Regions from separate parts of the Geobacillus sp. DSP4a genome, predicted to be linked through region 1. Evidence: a T-box and tRNA genes for the amino acid it is inferred to sense, from the RefSeq annotation. Region 1 holds a T-box; the other holds one or more tRNA genes.
What was found. The T-box of region 1 lies ahead of ileS (isoleucine--tRNA ligase). A T-box ahead of a tRNA ligase gene usually reads a tRNA of that ligase, here a tRNA-Ile.
Positions count from the first base shown of each region.

Region 2: it has a tRNA-Ile gene. The T-box ahead of ileS (isoleucine--tRNA ligase) is inferred to sense a tRNA for this amino acid. The anticodon was not compared.

Region 1 covers NZ_SDLD01000001.1:108,675-119,223, reverse strand. The annotation lists gene pyrR (bifunctional pyr operon transcriptional regulator/uracil phosphoribosyltransferase PyrR) at 1-274, opposite strand, end outside; gene ETC02_RS00625 (RluA family pseudouridine synthase) at 528-1,442, opposite strand; gene lspA (signal peptidase II) at 1,443-1,934, opposite strand; gene ileS (isoleucine--tRNA ligase) at 2,020-4,794, opposite strand; T-box leader at 4,847-5,067, opposite strand; gene ETC02_RS00610 (DivIVA domain-containing protein) at 5,165-5,677, opposite strand; gene ETC02_RS00605 (YlmH family RNA-binding protein) at 5,754-6,527, opposite strand; gene ETC02_RS00600 (YggT family protein) at 6,630-6,902, opposite strand; gene ETC02_RS00595 (cell division protein SepF) at 6,906-7,337, opposite strand; gene ETC02_RS00590 (YggS family pyridoxal phosphate-dependent enzyme) at 7,350-8,024, opposite strand; gene pgeF (peptidoglycan editing factor PgeF) at 8,021-8,845, opposite strand; gene ETC02_RS00580 (YlmC/YmxH family sporulation protein) at 9,042-9,284, opposite strand; gene sigG (RNA polymerase sporulation sigma factor SigG) at 9,380-10,159, opposite strand; gene sigE (RNA polymerase sporulation sigma factor SigE) at 10,280-10,549, opposite strand, start outside.
Region 2 covers NZ_SDLD01000011.1:318-10,866, reverse strand. The annotation lists gene yhbH (sporulation protein YhbH) at 1-968, opposite strand, end outside; gene ETC02_RS05705 (PrkA family serine protein kinase) at 1,193-3,088, opposite strand; gene trmL (tRNA (uridine(34)/cytosine(34)/5-carboxymethylaminomethyluridine(34)-2'-O)-methyltransferase TrmL) at 3,412-3,885, opposite strand; gene ETC02_RS05695 (amidase domain-containing protein) at 3,909-4,772, opposite strand; gene queG (tRNA epoxyqueuosine(34) reductase QueG) at 4,834-5,976, opposite strand; gene ETC02_RS05685 (B3/B4 domain-containing protein) at 6,029-6,694, shown strand; tRNA gene ETC02_RS05680 (tRNA-Glu) at 6,994-7,065, opposite strand; tRNA gene ETC02_RS05675 (tRNA-Ser) at 7,070-7,162, opposite strand; tRNA gene ETC02_RS05670 (tRNA-Asn) at 7,170-7,244, opposite strand; tRNA gene ETC02_RS05665 (tRNA-Ile) at 7,576-7,649, opposite strand; tRNA gene ETC02_RS05660 (tRNA-Gly) at 7,656-7,726, opposite strand; tRNA gene ETC02_RS05655 (tRNA-His) at 8,196-8,268, opposite strand; tRNA gene ETC02_RS05650 (tRNA-Thr) at 8,276-8,351, opposite strand; tRNA gene ETC02_RS05645 (tRNA-Ser) at 8,368-8,458, opposite strand; tRNA gene ETC02_RS05640 (tRNA-Ile) at 8,478-8,554, opposite strand; tRNA gene ETC02_RS05635 (tRNA-Met) at 8,560-8,636, opposite strand; tRNA gene ETC02_RS05630 (tRNA-Ala) at 8,654-8,726, opposite strand; tRNA gene ETC02_RS05625 (tRNA-Pro) at 8,735-8,808, opposite strand; tRNA gene ETC02_RS05620 (tRNA-Arg) at 8,815-8,888, opposite strand; tRNA gene ETC02_RS05615 (tRNA-Leu) at 8,892-8,977, opposite strand; tRNA gene ETC02_RS05610 (tRNA-Gly) at 8,983-9,057, opposite strand; tRNA gene ETC02_RS05605 (tRNA-Lys) at 9,065-9,137, opposite strand; tRNA gene ETC02_RS05600 (tRNA-Thr) at 9,440-9,512, opposite strand; tRNA gene ETC02_RS05595 (tRNA-Phe) at 9,720-9,795, opposite strand; tRNA gene ETC02_RS05590 (tRNA-Asp) at 9,970-10,045, opposite strand; tRNA gene ETC02_RS05585 (tRNA-Met) at 10,051-10,127, opposite strand; tRNA gene ETC02_RS05580 (tRNA-Val) at 10,300-10,375, opposite strand; rRNA gene rrf (5S ribosomal RNA) at 10,385-10,501, opposite strand.

The DNA.
Region 1 (10,549 bases):
GCACGTTCGTTCCTTTCACAAGCGGTTCATGGTCGTCCGTCTTCACCGTCAAATCGTCGCGGTACAACGTAATGTCCAACTCGCCGACGGGAACGGACGCCCCTTCGATGTGCTCGATCCGCTCAGCCAAGCGGCGCGCCAAGTAAATGCCGCGCGTTTTAATGCCGACCAATAGGCAATTTTCAATGCCTTTGTTCCTCTCGATGATTTCGTGGGCGATGCGCGTCAAGGCGCGGCGAATCGCCTGTTCATCCATCACGACCGCCTTTTGCATTCCGTCCACCTCCTAAAAGCGCATGCACGCCGCGGCCAGCGTGTTTCCGCAGGCGGCGCGCCAACCAGGCCGTTCCCGCCTGTTTTCATAAAAAAATCCCCCGCCTGTGAAGCGGGGGATGGCGCGCTTATCGCCAAACAAGATGGGCATACATCGCCCTTCTTTGTCATTCCGACCCCTTTTCAGCCTCACAGGACTGAACTTAAAGGTTCCTGTTCACCTGTTTTCATTGTAAAGGGGGCGTGTTCGTTTGTCAATCGTTTTTTCGCAGCCAGTCAAGCAGCTCGGCAAACTCCGGCGGCAACGGCGCTTCGAATTCCAAATACTCGCCGCTTCTCGGATGACGGAAGCCGAGCACCCCGGCGTGCAGCGCCTGGCCGTCGATGGCGAGCGTTTTTTTCGGCCCGTATTGCGGGTCGCCAGCGAGCGGGTAGCCGATGTATTTCATATGGACGCGAATTTGGTGCGTCCGCCCCGTTTCCAGCTGGCACTCCACATACGTATAATGGCGAAACCGCTCGAGCACGCGGAAATGGGTGACCGCTTCCTTGCCGTTTTCCTCGGTGACCGCCATTTTCTTTCGATCGCGCTTGTCGCGGCCGATCGGGGCATCGATCGTGCCATAATCGTGCGGAATGACGCCGTGGACGATCGCCTTGTAGCGGCGCGTCACCGTTTTGTTCACCAGCTGCTCGACGAGCGAGCGGTGGGCGGCGTCGTTTTTCGCCACCATCAACAGTCCTGATGTGTCTTTGTCAATGCGATGGACGATGCCGGGGCGAAGCACGCCGTTGATCCCGGACAAGTCGCGGCAATGGGCGAGAAGCGCATTCACAAGCGTGCCGCGCATATGCCCGGGCGCCGGGTGGACGACCATGCCGCGCGGTTTGTTGACGACAAGGACATCCTCATCCTCATAATAAATGTCAAGCGGAATCGGCTCCGGCTCGACATGAAGCGGCTCCGGCTCCGGCGGTGAAACGGCGACCGCGTCGCCTGCCTCGCATTTGTAGTTCGCCTTGACCGTCTCGCCATTGACGGTCACAAGCCCGCTTTTGATCCATTGCTGCACTTGCGAACGCGACCATTCCTCATTGAGCGCCGCGATCACTTTATCAATTCGTTCGCCGTCATATTCGTCTTCGATGTGAAACGTGATCGTGTCCATCTACTCATTCCCTTTCTCTGGTGTCGCGAAAAAAAACATATGGACAAACAGCAAGATGACGCCGACGGTCAGCGCCGAGTCGGCGATATTGAACACCGGAAAGCTGTACGTGCCGATGTACGTATGAATAAAGTCGACCACTTCTTTCCGGAATACGCGGTCGATAAAATTGCCAATCGCCCCACCGAGCATCAGCCCAAGCCCTACGCCCGCCAGGCGTTCAGAAGGCTTCAGGCGGCGGATGTAGATCACGATCGCCGCCACGACGATCACCGTAATTAAATAAAAGAGCCAAAACTGCCCTTCCAGCATGCCCCACGCCGCCCCGCGATTGCGGTGCGACGTAATGTAGAGCACGTTGTCGATGATCGGGATGCTTTCCCCAAGTCGCATATAGCGGACGACAAGCCATTTCGTCCATTGGTCGAGGATGACGACCGCCGCTGCAATCCAATAGTATGCCACCGTGCCAAATCCCCCTGTCCTTCTCATTCATCCTTTTTGCATTGTAGCATAATTCGCCATGGCAAACAAATGAAGCGGCAAGGCCGCCCCAAGGCAGCCTTGCCGCTTTTTGTTACGCGGAATAATGTTCGTTCACAATGTGCGCGCAGCGCGGACAAAGCGTTGGATGCGACGGATCGGCGCCGACTTCTTTCGTCACCGTCCAGCACCGCTCGCACGTCTCGCCTTCCGCCGGGCGGACGAGGACGGCTACGTGGTCGAGCCGTTCGGCTTCGGCCGGCGCGGCGTCGTACGGCTCATCGGCGATCGAAAAGGCGGAAACGATGAGAAGCTGGCGCAAGTCGGCATCAAGCGACGCCAACAGCTTCCGCGCCTCGTCTTTCGGGTAGACCGTGACGCTCGCGGTCAGCGATTTGCCGATCACTTTTTCATTGCGGGCGTTCTCGAGCGCTTTGAAAATATCATCGCGCACATCCATAAACGCATCCCATTTCGAAAGCAGCGCTTCTTCGCCGTCGATCGCGATCGGCTCCGGCATATCGGTGAGCTGGACGCTTTCGACGTTTTCTTTTCGATTCGGGATATGCTCCCACACTTCATCGGCGGTATGCGGCAAAATCGGCGCGATGAGCTTCGCCAACGCGACGACCGTTTCATACAATACGGTCTGCACGGCGCGGCGGGCGCGGGAATCGGCCGCTTCGATGTACAAAATGTCTTTCGCCATATCCAAATAAAATGCGCTTAACTCGACGGTGCAGAAATGGTTCATCTCATGGTACACGGCGGCGAAATCATAGCGGTCGTAGGCCTTTTTCACTTTGGCGATCAGCTTGTTCAACTTCGCCAGCATGTAGCGGTCGACTTCGCCCAGCTCCCCAACCGGCACAGCGTTTTGATTCGGGTCAAAATCGAATAAGTTGCCGAGCATAAACCGGAACGTGTTGCGGATTTTTCGGTACACTTCCGACACTTGTTTTAAAATATGGTCGGAGATGCGCACGTCCGCTTGGTAGTCGACCGACGCGACCCAAAGGCGCAAAATGTCGGCGCCGAACTGTTCCATTACTTTCGCCGGCACGACGACGTTGCCGAGCGATTTGCTCATTTTTCGCCCTTCGCCGTCTAAAACGAAGCCATGGCTTAACACCCCTTTATACGGTGCTTTTCCGGTGACGGCAACGGCGGTGGACAGCGATGAGTTGAACCAGCCGCGATATTGGTCGGACCCTTCCAAGTACAGATCAGCCGGGCGCGCGAGATCGTCGCGTTCGACCAACACGGCTTGGTGCGACGAACCGGAGTCAAACCAGACATCCATAATGTCCGTTTCTTTCGTAAAGATGCCGTTCGGGCTTGACGGATGGGTGAATCCTTCCGGCAGCAAGTCTTTCGCCTCGCGCTCAAACCAGACGTTCGATCCGTATTGGCGGAACAAGTTCGACACATGCTCGATCGTTTCATCGGTGATGATCGGTTCGCCGTTTTCGCCGTAAAAAACCGGAATCGGCACGCCCCAGGCGCGCTGGCGGGAAATGCACCAGTCGCCGCGGTCGCGCACCATGTTGTGGATGCGGATTTCCCCCCACTCCGGAATCCATTTCGTTTCCTTAATCGCTTGAAGCAGCTCGCTGCGGATTTTATCGATCGACGCAAACCATTGCGTTGTCGCCCGGAAAATCGTTGGCTGCTTCGTCCGCCAGTCGTGCGGATACGAGTGGGTGATAAACCCAAGCTTCAACAAAGCGCCGGCTTCCTCAAGCTTCTGTGTAATCGCCTTGTTGGCGTCTTCGTAAAACATTCCTTCAAACCCCGGCGCTTCGCTCGTCATATAGCCGCGCTCGTCGACCGGGCAAAGAACGGGAAGCCCGTATTTTTGCCCAACGAGAAAGTCGTCTTCCCCGTGGCCCGGCGCCGTATGGACGCAGCCCGTGCCGGCGTCGGTCGTGACGTGTTCACCGCAGACGACAAGCGAGTCGCGCTCATAAAACGGATGTCTCGCCACGACGTATTCAAGCTCGTTTCCTTTGACCGTTTTGACGACCGACCATGCGTCCCAGCCGACTTCGTTCGCCACCGACTCGACCAGGGCAGCAGCGACGACGTATTTTTGTCCGTTTGTTTCCACGACATGGTAGTCCAGCTCCGGATGGACGGCGATCGCCAAGTTCGCCGGAATCGTCCACGGCGTCGTCGTCCAAATGACGATTCGCTCATCGCCCTCAAGCACGCCTTTGCCGTCTTTCACCGGGAAAGCGACATAAATCGACGGCGAACGCTTGTCTTTATATTCGATTTCCGCTTCAGCGAGCGCCGATTCGCTTGACGGGGACCAATAGACCGGCTTCAACCCTTTGTAGATGAGCCCTTTTTTCGCCATTTCGCCGAACACTTTAATTTGCTGGGCTTCGTACTCCGGCTTGAGCGTAATGTACGGGTTGTCCCAGTCGCCGCGCACACCGAGCCGCTTGAACTGCCGGCGCTGGTTGTCGATTTGCTCGTACGCGTATTGCTCGCACCGCTTGCGGAACTCGGCGACGCTCATCGATTTGCGGTCGACGCCTTGCTTGGCAAGGGCCGTTTCGATCGGCAAGCCGTGCGTATCCCAGCCCGGCACGTATGGGGCGCAATAGCCGTTCATCGATTTGTAGCGGACGATGATGTCTTTTAAAATTTTGTTCAGCGCATGGCCCATATGAATATCCCCGTTGGCATACGGCGGGCCGTCATGCAGGACAAACAGCGGCCGTCCTTTCGTCCGCTCCTGCACTTTCCGGTAAATGTCCATTTCCTCCCATTTTTTTTGCATTTCCGGCTCCCGCTTCGGCAAGTTACCGCGCATCGGGAACTCGGTTTGCGGCATAAGCAGCGTCTCTTTGTAATCCATCCTTGCTCCTCCTTCGAACGATAGATTCCAAATAAAAAACCGTTCTCCCCCGGCAAGGGACGAGAACGGTCTCGCGGTACCACCCTTCTTGGCCATGCAAACGACGCACAGCCCACTTTTCATTCGTAACGGGAATGACGCGCCATGGCCTACTGGATGTTCGGCATGGAACTCCAGGGTGATGTTCACTCTTGCGCCGATGCCGGGCTTCCACCATCCCCGGCTCGCTGCGACCGGTCGTTCAAGAGCTACTATCCCTTTCATCGTTGATGACTATTTCGCTATTCATCCTGAAAAAAGCCAACCGCCTCCCACGGCGGCTGGTGCAGTGATTTTTGCCAATGATTATACCCGACATGGCCTCGGTTCGTCAAGGCTGAGACAACGGCTCTTTCGCCTCTTCTTCGAGATCAGGCATCTCGTATTCCATCAACTCGTCCCAGTCACGGCTGTTGATCATATCGAGCTGCGCCTCAACGAGCATACGGAAGCGAGCGCGGAACACTTTCGACTGCCGCTTGAGTTCTTCGATTTCCAGCGCGATTTTCCGCGATTTGGCCAGCGCGTCGCCGATGATGCGCTCCGCGTTTTTCTCCGCTTCTTTAATGATCAGCTTCGCCTCTTTTTGTGCGTTGCGCTTCACTTCTTCCGCTGCTTCCTGAGCCACAAGAATCGACTTATTTAACGTTTCTTCAATGTTGGAAAAGTAATTCAATTTTTCCGTCAGTTCGGCCACTTTTTCTTCCAGCTGCTTTTTTTCACGGATGAGCATTTCGTAATCTTTAATAATTTGATCCAAAAACTCATTCACTTCATCTTCGTCATACCCGCGAAATCCGCGGCTGAATTCCTTATTGTGAATATCCAATGGCGTTAACGGCACAATGGCCACCTCCGTCTCCATCATTCCTTTTCTTCCTTCATTCGACACGATCAGCCCATTTCCTGCTGCGATTCGATTATTTTTGACGGCCCAGCCGGATGCGCCAGCGTTCTTTTTTCGTCATCCCCTCGACGGAAAACAGCTTGCAGCGACCAAACCCGCGCGCCGACAGGACATCGCCCGGCCCGCATACAAAATCGGGCTTGTCCACCACCTTCCAGTTCACTTTGACGAGCCCGCTTTCAATGAGCGTCTTCGCTTTCTCGCGCGCGAGGCGGAACGCCTGGGCAAGCACCGCATCGAGCCTTAGAGAAGACACCGTTACCGTTCCTTCCTCCCACGTTTCGGCAAGCGGCATGGCAGCTGACAGCGGCAACAGCTCAAGCGAAACCGGCGCTTTGCCGATCGTCCCGACATGGAGGCGAATGTAATCGGCCACCTCGGCGGCGGCAAAAAATTGGATCTCTCCTCCTTGGACGAGAATGTCGCCGAACTTGCCCCGCCGCAAGCCGAGCGACATGAGCGCTCCTAAGACGTCGCGGTGTTCAAGGGAAACGAATTTGCCTGGATAGCGGACAGCGAACAAGGCGATGTCATAATCCTCCTCATTCGGTTCGAAATACGGCGGATACAAAAGCGCCCGCTTCCGCTCGACAAACAAAGCGCCGCCGAAAAAGGACACGCGCACGTCTCCGTCGCTGCCGACGATGCTTTGCACGATTTGCTGCTCGCGCGGATCAAGAAAATCGGTCAGCTTCGGAGCGTACTGACGTTCTACCATTTCCTTCCATTCCATTACATGATCGATGAATTGATGTTCCTCTTTGCGGAAGTGCTGATACAGCTCCATTCCCATTCACCTTGCCTCATAAAGAAAGGAACCCGGAACGGATTCCTCCCGCTATTCCGCCCGCCTGCGCCTGGGCCAAACGACGCGCGTTCCGTCCGGCTGCTAAAACTGCGCTTCGAGGATGTCAAACAACGCATACAGCCCTCTTGTCGCAAATTCAAGGACAATAAAGGCGATGATCGGAGAGATGTCAATGATGCCAAGCGGCGGAATGACGCGCCGAAACGGTTCCAAATACGGCTCGCAAATGGCGGCAAGCATTTGTCCGAACCGCGTTTCGCGCGCATTCGGAAACCAAGACATCAAAATGTAAATGATCAAAGCGTACGAGTATACTTGAATCAAGGTCGTTAAAAACGTAAGCACATAATCCAACGGCTACCACCTCTTTATCGGTCTGTCATCCTCGCCGTCAAGCGAAATCGCGCCGCTGACGTCGACGTTGTCCGGGGTGCACAAAAAAATTTTCGTGCCAACTTGCTGAATGTCGCCGCCAATGGCGTACACCGTGCCGCTTAAAAAGTCGACGATCCGCTTCGCCTGCTCATGCTGGATGCGCTGCAAATTGACGATGACCGCCCGCCGGCTTTTTAAATGATCGGCGATTTCCTGCGCCTCCGCATACACCCGCGGCTCAGCGAGCACGACTTTCGCCGATTTTTGCACGCTTTGCAAGCTGACGACGTTCGCCTTGTTTGCCGCCTTCAGCAGCGGCGCCTCCTCTTCCGGCTGCGGCGCTTCGTATTCTTCTTCATAGTCTTCGTAATCTTCTTCTAAAAAATAATCGCGAAATTTTTTCATCAACCCCATCAAGTTCACCTCCTACAATGATCCGACAAGCGCGCTGCCGATGCGCACAAACGTCGCCCCTTCCTCAATGGCGATCTCGTAATCGTTCGACATGCCCATCGACAGCTCCGTGCACGGCGCATGCGGCCAGCGGAGCGCCTGAACGCGCTCTTTCAAGACCCGCAATTGCCGGAAGCAGGCGCGCAATACCGCCTCGTCATCCGTATGCGGGGCCATCGTCATCAATCCGACGACCTCAAGGTGCGAAAACGAACGGAGCTGATCGATGAACGGGACGGTCTCGTCAGGAGAGAGGCCGTGCTTCGTCGCTTCTCCCGATACATTCACTTGCACAAAACATTTCACCGGCCGCACCGCCCGCTTTTCAATTTCTTTCGCCAGCGACAGGCGATCAAGCGAATGGATGTAATCGACTTTATCGATAATGTCCTTCACCTTGCGCGACTGAAGCGTCCCGATAAAATGCCACACCGCCCGGTCCCCGATCCGTTCATACTTTTCAAGCAGCTGGCCGGCGCGGTTTTCGCCGAGGTCGGCAATGCCGGCGTCAAGCACATGAAGCGCCCTTTCGGCATCAATATATTTCGTGACAGCAACGATGCGTACGTCGGCCGGATTGCGGCCGACGCGGGCGCAAGCCGCCTCGATGCGCTGGCGAACGGCTGCCAAGTTGTCGCGTACGGTCATGCTGTTTCCTCCCTTCGGCCGATAAACGCCAACATCCGCCCTGTCGTCCCACGGTCGCGGCGGTGGGAAAAAAACAACGTCTCCTCACAGCTTGTACAGCGTTCCGACACATAAATATGGCAGTCTGGAATCCCGGCGGCCGCAAGCTGCAGCCGGTTGGCCTCTTTTAAATCAAGCGCATACTGCCCTTGGCTTGTTTCGCGCCACGGCAACGGGCCGCCCGCAGGAAGAGTCGGACGCAGGCCATCGATCACCCGGTCATCAACCGTGTAACAGCATGGGCCAATGGCCGGTCCAATCGCGGCATAGATGTCGGACGGGGCAATGTGTTCACGCTCCTGCCAAAGCCGCACCATGTTTTGGACAATGCCGCCCGCCGTCCCCCGCCAGCCGGCGTGGGCAAGGCCGACTAGGCCCGCCGATGGCGCGATAAAATAGACAGGCACACAATCGGCAAAACAAAGTGCGAGCAATACCCCCGCCTCATCCGTATACAGCCCGTCGGCCCCCCGGACCGCTGCAGCGAAGTCGTGCGCCCCGCTCCCCCGGTCGCCTTTCGTGACTTTCCGAATCACGGCGCCGTGCACTTGCTCACAGCACACCCAATGATCGAGCGGAAAAGAAAGCCGATCGGCCAGACGGCGGCGGTTGTTGACGACGGCCGTGCGGTCATCGCCGACATGCAGCCCCATGTTCAACGAAGCGAACGGCCCTTCGCTTTCTCCGCCTTGTTTCGTTGTCAACCCGGCGACCGCTCCGGCAAACGGGGGCGCCCCGCAGCGGAGCCATCCTTGAGCTTCTTGTTGAAAAATGTCCGGCATTCGCGTCAACCTCACGCTGTTTTTGTAGTTTTTTATCACTTTTTTTCCTATTTTATCATAGTTTGTTTGTTCATGATAACCTTTATTTGCGATTTTGTCGAAACATTGATGCAATCCCGCCAATCAATGCCGCCCGAGCGACCGGACGCCGCGGCCGTCTGCGCTCCAGCGGCGCGCCGCCCGTTGTGCCGGCCGCTCAGTCGGCATCATGCAGGCGGACTAAAATGACATCCGCTCCGATTTTGACGATGTTTTGCCACGGAATGACGACCGCTTCTTCACGCCCGAACAACCCGAGCATCTTTCCGGAGCCTAAAATAATGAGCGACCGGATTTTGCCTGTATCTAAATCGATGTCAATATCCCCGATGTTGCCAAGCTTCTTCCCGTTGGCCACATTGACGACATCTTTCGTTTGAAACTCGGAAATTCTCATCACGGTTCAGTCCCCCGCCTTTCCTCTCCTCTTTTTCATCTATATGACGCCGCCCAACCGGTTATGTGCCAAAGAAAAAAGGCTGCCCCAGCAGCCGTTCACACTTGGATGTTTTTATTCATTTGCCGGATCGCTGCCTTTTCAAGCCTGGACACTTGCGCCTGGGAAATGCCGATTTCCTCGGCGACTTCCATTTGCGTCTTTCCTTGGAAAAACCGTTTGCGGATAATCATTTTCTCTCGCTCATTCAACCGCCGCAGCCCTTCTTTTAAAGCGATTTCTTCGATCCATTGGCTGTCGCGGTTGCGCTCGTCGCTAAGCTGATCCATCACATAAATCGGATCGCCGCCGTCGTTGTAGATCGGTTCAAATAAGGAAACAGGGTCTTGAATGGCATCAAGGGCAAACACCACTTCCTCGTGGGCGACGCCGAGTTCCCGCGCAATATCTTCCGTCGACGGCTCTTTCGCCGTCTCGCTCATGAGCCGTTCCCGCACTTGCAGCGCTTTGTAAGCGATGTCGCGCAGCGAGCGCGAGACGCGAATTGGATTGTTATCGCGCAAGTAACGGCGGATTTCGCCAATGATCATCGGCACCGCATAAGTGGAAAATTTCACATTTTGGTTGAGGTCAAAATTATCAATCGATTTCATGAGTCCGATGCAGCCAACTTGAAATAAATCATCAACAAACTCGCCGCGGTTGTTAAAGCGTTGAATGACGCTTAACACGAGGCGTAAGTTTCCGTTTACCAATTTTTCCCTTGCTTCCAAATCCCCTTCATGCATCCGGCGAAACAGCTCCCGCATTTCTTCGTTGTTGAGGACGGGAAGCTTTGAAGTGTCGACGCCGCAAATTTCGACTTTGTTCCTCGTCAAGTTGTTCCCTCCCATCAGGAGATGCTAAGTCGTCAGTTTTCAGTATCTCCCTGGGAGGGAAAAATATGCACAGCCTGTCCGAGCGAAAAAAAGCGGCGGAGCGTCCACTCCCGCCGCTTGCTACATCATTTTGTTGAACTCTTTGCGCAACCGTTTAATGATCCGCTTCTCGAGCCGCGATATGTACGATTGCGAAATGCCGAGCAAGTCAGCGACATCTTTTTGCGTTTTTTCCTCTCCTCCTGACAAACCAAAGCGCAATTCCATAATCTGCTTTTCACGGTCGCTCAGCTGGTGCAAGGCGTTTAGCAGCAGCCGCCGGTCGACGTCCGCCTCCAAATCCTTTGTAATGACGTCGTCTTCCGTTCCCAGCACATCGGACAGCAGCAG
Region 2 (10,549 bases), on a different contig from region 1:
TCTTGAACAAGCTTCACACAGCGGGCATTGTCCGATGTCAAGTTGTCGCCGTCGGAGAAGTGGAACGGATAAATGTTGTAGCGCGACGGAGAATACTTCGTTTCGATCAGTTCCAGCGCCTTGCGGTAGGCGGATGAGCAAATCGTCCCGCCGCTTTCCCCTTTCGTGAAAAATTCATCCTCGCTGACAACTTTCGCTTCCGTATGATGGGCGATAAAGGCGATGTCGACTGTTTCGTACTTCGTGCGCAAAAAACGCGTCATCCAAAAGAAGAAACTGCGCGCCATGTATTTTTCCCACATGCCCATCGAGCCGCTTGTGTCCATCATGGCCAAGACAACGGCCTTCGATTCCGGCTTGACGACTTCATTCCACGTTTTAAACTTTAAATCTTCGCGGTAAATCGGGTAAAAGCCTGGTTTGCCGCTCATGGCGTTGCGCTTGAAGGCAGCGAGCATCGTCCGCTTTTTATCGATGTTCCCCATCAACCCGGTGCGGCGAATGTCGTTAAATTCGATATGTTGAACGACATTTTGATCCAGTTCTTTCCGCTGCAAGTTCGGCAGCTCCAGTTGGCTGAAGAGTGCTTCTTCGATTTCCATCAACGACACTTCAGCCTCGTAATAATCTTGACCTGGCAAGTCGCCGGCTCCTTGGCCTTTTCCTGGCCCTTGCCCCTCCCCGCTTCCGTCTCTGGCCACGACATCGCCGACTTGGCTGTCTCCGTTTCCTTGGCCGACATGTTTGTTTTTCTCATAGTTGTAGCGAATTTTATATTCATCCAGCGAGCGAATCGGAATCTTAATTACATCGCGTCCGTTGGACATAATGATGCTTTCTTCCGTAATCAAATCCGGCAAATTGTTTTTGATCGCTTCCTTTACCTTTTCTTGATGCCGCTTTTGATCGTCATATCCTTTGCGGTGGAGGGACCAGTCTTCTTTCGATACAACGAAATTCCCTTTCATATTTTCCCCTCCTTTGTTAAAATGGTTCTCACACTTTTCACTTTCCCGCATATACTTATGTTGGCGTCATCAAAACGGACCATCACTATGCCAAGTTGTTTATTTTATCCTATGCAAAAATTCAAAATAATTGACAGATGAATGCCGAAAATAGAAAAGCGAACAACGGACGGACAAGCCCGATTATCGATGCAAAAAAGCATGCCCCGGCGCTCGAGGCATGCCTAGCGGTTCAACAAGCTGCCGACATAACGGAGCAATTCATTGGCTGACGTGGAGTTGTACCCGTATTCATCAATGAGGCGGGCGACGACTTCGTTAATTTTTTTCAACTGCTGCTCATCCGGTGTTTTCGTCGACGTTGTAATTTTGACAATGTCCTTTAAATCCGCAAACAATTTCTTCTGGATCGCTTCCCGCAACCGTTCATGTGAATTATAATCAAACCGCTGTCCTTTTCGTGCATATGCCGAAATGCGAATTAAAATTTCTTCGCGAAACGCTTTTTTCGCATTTTCGGAAATGCCGATTTGTTCCTCGATCGAGCGCATCAGCTTTTCATCCGGATTCATTTCCTCACCCGTAAGCGGATCGCGCAGTTTCGTTTTGTTGCAATACGCCTCGACGTTGTCCAAATAGTTATCCATCAACGTTTTCGCCGACTCTTCATATGAGTACACGAACGCCTTTTGCACTTCTTGCTTGGCGATTTCGTCATACTCTTTGCGCACGAGCGAAATGAAGTTCAAGTACCGCTCGCGGTCTTCCTTCGTGATCGACGGATGCTGATCCAACCCTTCTTTCAACGAACGAAGCACATCAAGCGCATTGATCGACGGCACTTCTTTCCGAATGATGCAAGCCGAAATGCGGTTGATGACATAGCGAGGGTCAATGCCGCTCATTCCTTCGTCGGGATGTTCTTTTTTCAACTCTTCAACGTCCACTTCGTTGAACCCTTCGATCATTTCCCCATCGTATAGACGCATTTTTTTCAATAAATCCACATCCGGCCGCTTTGACTCTTTCAGCCGAGTCAAAATCGTAAACATGGCCGCAATCCGCAACGTATGCGGGGCGATATGCACGTCGGCGACATCGCTTTCGCGGATCATTTTTTCGTAAATGCGCTCTTCTTCCGAGACGCGCAAGTTGTATGGAATCGGCATGACGATGATGCGCGAATGGAGCGCCTCGTTCTTTTTGTTGGCGATGAACGACCGATATTCCGTTTCGTTCGTATGAGCGATAATCAATTCGTCGGCGCTGATTAAAGCAAACCGCCCAGCCTTGAAATTGCCTTCTTGCGTCAGCGACAGCAAATGCCAAAGAAATTTTTCATCGCACTTTAACATCTCTTGAAATTCCATAATCCCGCGGTTGGCTTTGTTCAGCTCGCCGTCAAACCGGTACGCGCGCGGGTCGGACTCGGAGCCGTATTCCGCGATCGTTGAAAAATCGATGCTTCCCGTTAAATCGGCGATGTCTTGCGATTTTGGATCAGACGGACTGAACGTCCCGATGCCGACGCGGCGGTTTTCCGAGAAGAAAATGCGCTCCACTAGCACGTCTTCAATGCGTCCGCCGTACTCTTTCTCAAGCCGCATCATATTGAGCGGCGACAGCTCGCCTTCGATGCGAATGCCGTATTCGCGGTAAAAATCGTCGCGCAAATGGTGAGGAATGAGGTGAAGCGGGTCTTCATGCATCGGGCACCCTTTAATCGCATAAACGGCTCCGCGCTCCGTTTTGGAGTACTCCTCAAGCCCGCGCTTCAGGAGCGTTACCAACGTCGATTTCCCGCCGCCGACCGGCCCCATCAGCAGCAAAATCCGTTTCCGCACATCAAGCCGCTTCGCCGCCGGGTGGAAATATTCCTCAACGAGCCGCTCAAGCGCCTCCTCAAGCCCGAACAGGTGCTGGCTAAAAAACTTATATCGTTTCCGCCCATTCACCTCTTCGACCCCAGCATCTTTGATCATATTATAAACACGCGAATGAGCCGACTGGGCCACCCACGGCTTTTCTTTTAAAATCTTTAAATACTCCGCGAACGTCCCTTCCCATTTCAGCTTTTCTTCTTCTTCCCGGTACCGTGCGATCTTTTGTAAAATATCCATAAAGGACCTCCTCACCCTTGGATGTCTAACAGCAAGATTATTACAATTTATGCGAGGATGTCCCGTATCATTCGCCGCAAAAAAAATTTTGTCTCTCCGTCCTAACCTGTTCTCATTCACATGCTTGGCCATATTCGCTATAATAAAGGGGAAACGCATACCACTTTCATTGCAAGGGAGGAAAAGCGATGCGCACATTGCTTATGTTAGGGGTTATCATTGCGTTTTTGACGGCCATTTTCACCGCCGGCTACGAGGACAAACCGGGCGTTAAACAATAAGGCACAAAAAAACGACCTCCGCAACGAAGGTCGTTTTTTTGTTTACGAAAGCCCATGAAACCGTTGCTGGCGCAGCGCCTCGTACACTAAAATCGCCGCCGTATTGGATAAGTTCAGCGAACGGACTTTGTCGTTCATCGGAATGCGCAGGCAACGGTCCATATTGGCTTCAAGCAGTTCTTTCGGCAGCCCGGTCGTTTCGCGTCCAAACACAAAGAAAATGTCTTTTTCCGTATCGCTGAAATCAAACGAATCGTAGTATTGGCGGCCGAATTTCGTAATAAAGTAAAATTCGCCGTGCGGAAACCGGGCAAACAGTTCATCGAGCGAATCGTAATACGAAATGTTGACGTACGGCCAATAGTCAAGGCCGGCGCGCTTTAACATTTTATCATCCGTTGAAAACCCAAGCGGACGAATCAAGTGAAGCGCCGTATCCGTAGCCGCGCATGTGCGGGCGATATTCCCGGTATTAGCCGGAATTTCTGGTTGGTACAGTACTACATGGAGCGGCATTTCGTTCACCTCAGCAACATCGTTTATTTGCGGTCAATGATGTGAAAAAATTTATACCGAATGTTTGGCGTATAGGCGCTTGAATCTTCATACGACCAATAGCGCATTCGGCTGTTTGTCGTATGGGCGTTCACAAGCGGCATCCCGTTCTGATCTTTCGCCACCACAATCGTTGAGTGGTCGAAGCGTCCGTCCCCTTGAAAATCATAACAAATGACATCCCCTGCCATCAATTGTTCCGGCTCGGCTACTTCGACCGCCTGCAAGCCAATGCGCGCTCCGCTTAAATACCAGCGCAGCGAATGGGCGACCGCCCAGCTGTAACTCCAACTTCCGTTTTGACACCACCATCCCCTCGCCCGGTTCGGATAGCCCGTCATCGGCGCTCCGCCCGCATACAAACATTGGGAAACAAAATTCGTGCAATCAACGGCAAAGGAAGGAAACGCCGGGTTATGGCGGTTCCACCACATTTCTGCATACCGCACCGCCCGGGCGCGGTCATACTGGTAAGAAAGACGATCTCCCGTCCATTGCTCTCGTTCGACGCGCGGCGCCTCCATATCCCCCCCCAATCGGTTGATCGGTTCATCAGCAACAAGCTCACCGCCAACAAAACAGGCGCATCGCTCCTCAACCTGTTCTTCTATATATAGTGAACCCCTTTGCTTAATTAAAAATTGATGGTGGGCAATATACATCACTTTCGCTTCCCGCTCGATGGTCTGCCTGCCGACAATTTGCCCCCGGATCGTGCAACGGACGATCTCCGCACCGCGCTTTTGGCAAAGCTGTTGCTTTCTTGCCGCCTCTTCGCTTCGGATATTGCTTTCCGACACAAACGAGCGGGCTCGCTCATCCAACCACGCGCGCAACTGTTTTTTCATGCTGCTTTCCACCACTTTCGTTTTTGTTACTACCTTATGTGGGGAAGCTGCGTTTTTTTCCCTATTCCTTTGCCTCAGCCAACAGTTTTAGTCCTTTTTCAATCTCAGCGATCACATCGGCATCCGCCTCCGTTTGCCGCGCGGCCTCCAAATAAGGCTTAGCGCTTGGATCCCCGATTTTCCCGAGCGCCCACGCCGCCGTCCCGCGGATGACCGGGCGACTGTCTTCTTTTAACAACCGGAGTAAATGCGGCACTGCCGTCCGGTCTTTGTAGTGAGCGAGGGCAATAATCGCATTGCGCTGAATCGGTTTTTTCCCGCGCCATGAACCGGCCATCGCACCAAACTTCTCTTGAAACTCACGGTTCGTCATGTCAAGAAGCGGAACCAGCTTCGGTTTGGCCGCCTCCGGATCCGGCTCGAATTCCGGATGCAAATGAAAGTCTTTTCCCTTATTTTCCGGGCAGACTTGCTGGCATGTATCGCAGCCATACAGCCGATTCCCGATTTTCTCTCGAAACTCGTCGGCCAAAAATCCTTTCGTTTGCGTTAAAAAGGAAAGGCACCGCTGTGCGTTCAGTTGTCCCCCTTGCACAAGCGCCCCGGTCGGGCAGGCATCAATGCATTTCGTGCACGTGCCGCATCGGTTTTCAACCGGTTCATCAGGGGGAAATGGAATATTCGTAATCATTTCTCCCAAATACACATACGATCCAAACTCTGGTGTAATAATAGAGCAGTTTTTGCCACTCCAACCGATCCCTGCCCGTTCCGCCACCGCCCGATCGGCGAGCTCTCCGGTATCCACCATCGAGCGAACGCGGGCATGGGGCACTTTGGCCAGCAAAAACTCCTCGAGCTGCTGCAAACGTTCCCGCAACACATCGTGGTAGTCCTTTCCCCATGAAGCGCGGCAAAAAACGCCGCGCCGTTCCGTCTTTGTCCCCCGCGGCGCATTTTTCATTTTAGACGGATAGGCAAGAGCAATGGCAATAATCGATTTTGCTTCCGGAAGAAGCAATGAAGGATTCGTCCGTTTCTCAATATCTGGTTCCTCAAAACCGGACTGATAGCCGAGCTCCTGCTGGCGGCGCAGCCGTTCCTTTAATTCCACAAACGGATCAGCGCTCGCAAATCCGATTTTATCAATGCCGATTGACCGACTGTACTCAATGACTTCCTGCTTTAATGCCATAACATCCATCGTTTTCCCTCCTTTCGTCATATATGGTAAAATGAAATCCGAGGTGATCAAGATGAAATGCGTGATATCAGAACAACTAAAGCAACGCCTTCCTTCTGGTAAATTCGGCGTCATCCGCTATTATCATATCGAGGTCAGCGATTCACCGCAAATGTTAAGGGGGCGGCTTGAGCTGTTTCAAGAATCTCTTTACATCGAGCTGCAGGAAAAGTCGATTGCCGACATTCCTGAAATGGTCGAATGGCGCCGTACTTTCAAACAAATCGGAACGGACCCAAGCCGCTATCGACCGTCAAGTGAAAGCCTGTACCGACGCATCCAGAAAAAAAGCTTCATTCCGCCTATCCATTCAGCGGCGGACATAAACAACTTTTTTTCACTCTATTATAAAATTCCGCTCGGCATCTATGATCTAGACCGCATCAACGGGACAGTGACGCTCACGATCGGCACGGAAAAAGATGAATACATCGCGTTAAACGGCCGCACAGTCAACTTTGCCAACAAACTCGTCAGCAAAGATGAACGAGGGCCGTTTGGCAGTCCGATCGTCGATTCGGAGCGGACCGCCGTGACGAGAGAAACGAAAAACGCTTTGCAAATCGTTTACTTTCTCCCATCAACGCCAGAAGAAACCGCCAAGCGCCAGCTTCAAGCCATCCAAACGATGTTTGTGCAAATTCATGGCGGCGAAGCCGACGCCCAATTGTTCGTTTGATCTTCTCCCCCCACTTTCCTGCCGTTGGAAACGGGGGACTCCCTCCCTACCTGAACTCTCTCCCTACGCTCACGCGTGGAAATGAGGGTCTTCTCGGTTTAGGGTGGTAAATAAAAAAACGCAATGCCTCGTTCTTTAACGAAACGAAACACTGCGTTGTCCCCAACAATCATAACGTAATTTTAAAGCTAACGAGAGATATTATAACAGACTTCCACACGCATCGCAAGAAAAAAACGCAAAAATCGACAAAAGAAATTGTACAAAAGGGCACCAGAATCTCTGGTGCCAGCAACCAGTGACCCGTACGGGATTCGAACCCGTGTTACCGCCGTGAAAGGGCGGTGTCTTAACCACTTGACCAACGGGCCATTATGGCGGAGAAGGCGGGATTTGAACCCGCGCGCCGCAAAACTGCGACCTAACGGTTTAGCAAACCGTCCCCTTCAGCCACTTGGGTACTTCTCCAAAGAAATGGCTCCGCAAGTAGGATTCGAACCTACGACCTACCGGTTAACAGCCGGTTGCTCTACCGCTGAGCTATTGCGGAATGATGAGTAAGAAACCTAGCCCAATACTTGCCCTGTCCCTTCCTCTGCCAGCTAATTCAAGGAAGCGAGATGCGTCGGGACAACTCGAAGCATATTCGACGATGCACCTGCTCGTCGCTGAGCTATTGCGGAATGATGAGTAAGAAACCTAGCCCAATACTTGCCCTGTCCCTTCCTCTGCCAGCTAATTCAAGGAAGCGAGATGCGTCGAGGCAACTCGCAGCGAATTCGAAGATGTGAAGCTCATCGCTCCGATTTTGCTGTGGAACGATGGGGCATTGTTCGCCCATTATTATAGCGAATGACCCAAAAATATTCAACGGAAAATAATGGGCCTAAGTGGACTTGAACCACCGACCTCACGCTTATCAGGCGTGCGCTCTGACCAGCTGAGCTATAGGCCCATCAAAAGCGGGTGATGGGAATCGAACCCACGACATCAGCTTGGAAGGCTGAGGTTTTACCACTAAACTACACCCGCATAATATTTGGCTTAACATCCGCCACGCTATTTCCATGCCCCTTCCTCTACCAGCTGATTCATAGAAGCCAGATGCGTCGGGGCAACTCGAAGCCAATTCGATGATGCAGATGCTCGTGGCTGAGGTTTTACCACTAAACTACACCCGCATAATATTTGGCTTAACATCCGCCACGCTATTTCCATGCCCCTTCCTCTACCAGCTGATTCATAGAAGCCAGATGCGTCGGGGCAACTCGAAGCCAATTCGATGATGCAGATGCTCGTGGCTGAGGTTTTACCACTAAACTACACCCGCATAATATTTGGCTTAACATCCGCCACGCTATTTCCATGCCCCTTCCTCTACCAGCTGATTCATAGAAGCCAGATGCGTCGGGGCAACTCGAAGCCAATTCGATGATGCAGATGCTCGTGGCTGAGGTTTTACCACTAAACTACACCCGCAAATATAGAATATAATGAAAAGGGCGACTAGTGGGAATCGAACCCACGCATGCCAGAGCCACAATCTGGTGCGTTAACCACTTCGCCATAGTCGCCTCGTTCTGGTGCCGGCTGCAGGACTTGAACCCGCAACCTACTGATTACAAGTCAGTTGCTCTACCAATTGAGCTAAGCCGGCACGATTTTAAAGTGCATGGCGGAGGAGGAGGGATTCGAACCCCCGCGCGCCTTGCGGCGCCTCTCGGTTTTCAAGACCGACCCCTTCAACCACTTGGGTACTCCTCCAAAAAAGCAACAATAATAATGGTGGACCTTGTAGGACTCGAACCTACGACCGGACGGTTATGAGCCGTCTGCTCTAACCAGCTGAGCTAAAGGTCCGATAATGGTGGCGGTGGAGGGGATCGAACCCCCGACCTCACGGGTATGAACCGTACGCTCTAGCCAGCTGAGCTACACCGCCAAATTTAAGTCAAAAGGTGGAGCCTATCGGGATCGAACCGATGACCTCCTGCTTGCAAAGCAGGCGCTCTCCCAGCTGAGCTAAGGCCCCATGATAAATCGGGAAGACAGGATTTGAACCTGCGACCTCACGGACCCGAACCGTGTGCTCTACCAAGCTGAGCTACTTCCCGACAAAACGCGCTCGAGAGGATTCGAACCCCTAACCTTCTGATCCGTAGTCAGATGCTCTATCCAATTGAGCTACGAGCGCACGTGCCGAGGGCCGGACTCGAACCGGCACGGTAGTTACCTACCCCAGGATTTTAAGTCCTGTGCGTCTGCCAATTCCGCCACCCCGGCGGAAGTGGAGCGGAAGACGGGGCTCGAACCCGCGACCCCCACCTTGGCAAGGTGGTGTTCTACCGCTGAACTACTTCCGCAAGACGATGAGCCATGGAGGACTCGAACCTCCGACCCTCTGATTAAAAGTCAGATGCTCTACCTACTGAGCTAATGGCTCATGGTTAGGATAACACTCTAAGCTTCATTTCACTCTACCTGCCCCTTCCTCTACAAGCTTATTCGAAGAAGTCAAGTGCGTCGGGGCAACTCGCAGCGAACTCGAAGATGCAACGCTCGTTACTGAGCTAATGGCTCATGGTTAGGATAACACTCTAGGTACTACCTAGCTCTACATACCTCTTCCTCTCCCAGCTTATTCGAGAAAGCGAAGTGTATCGAGGCAACTCGAAGCCTATTCGAAGATGTATCGCTCGTTTCTGAGCTCATGTTTCGCTAGTTGAATTTTTTCAAAATGGAAGATGCCGGCTGCAGGACTTGAACCCGCAACCTACTGATTACAAGTCAGTTGCTCTACCAATTGAGCTAAGCCGGCACATTTAACATGAGTTACTGGCTCATATGATCTGCTCGGTTGTGCCTCTTCCTCTACAAGCTGATTCGAGGAAGTCAAATGCTCGGTGTCCCTTCCTCTGCAAGCTTATTCAAAGAAGTGGGATGCGTCGGGACAACTCGCAGAAGATTCAACGATGCGAATGCTCGTCTCTACCAATTGAGCTAAGTCGGCATAATTATAGTTTGATGGTGGCTCGGGACGGAATCGAACCGCCGACACAAGGATTTTCAGTCCTTTGCTCTACCGACTGAGCTACCGAGCCATATATTATTTTTTAACTCGCTCGTTGAATTGCTCTGTGCCTCTTCCTCTACCAGCTGATTCAAAGACGCTCGATGCATTGAGGCAACTCGAAGCGAATTCGATGAAGCAGATGCTCGTCTCTACCGAATGAGCTGCTGAGCCGTATTTTTCATCTTTCACAATTTTGAAAGAATGGCGGTCCCGACGGGACTCGAACCCGCGATCTCCTGCGTGACAGGCAGGCATGTTAACCACTACACTACGGGACCAATTTTGGTTGCGGGGGCAGGATTTGAACCTGCGACCTTCGGGTTATGAGCCCGACGAGCTACCGGACTGCTCCACCCCGCGGCGATAGGAAATGATTCAGTTTCGATCATGCTCTAAGTAAATTTTTCGTTGCCCCTTCCTCTACTAACTGATTCGAGGAAGCCAGATGCGTCGGGGCAACTCGAAGCGGTTTCGAGGAAGCAAAGGCTTGTTGCTCCACCCCGCGGCGATAAGAATACACAATTGGTGTAAGTGGTGGAGGATGACGGGATCGAACCGCCGACCCCTTGCTTGTAAGGCAAGTGCTCTCCCAGCTGAGCTAATCCTCCACATGTTTTGCCTAGCAGCGACCTACTCTTGCAGGGGCGCTGGCCCCAACTACCATCGGCGCTGGAGGGCTTAACTTCCGTGTTCGGGATGGGAACGGGTGTTTCCCCTCCGCTATCACCACTAGGCAATGGCGACAAGTATTATTATAAGGGAATTGAGCTTATTGTCAAGGA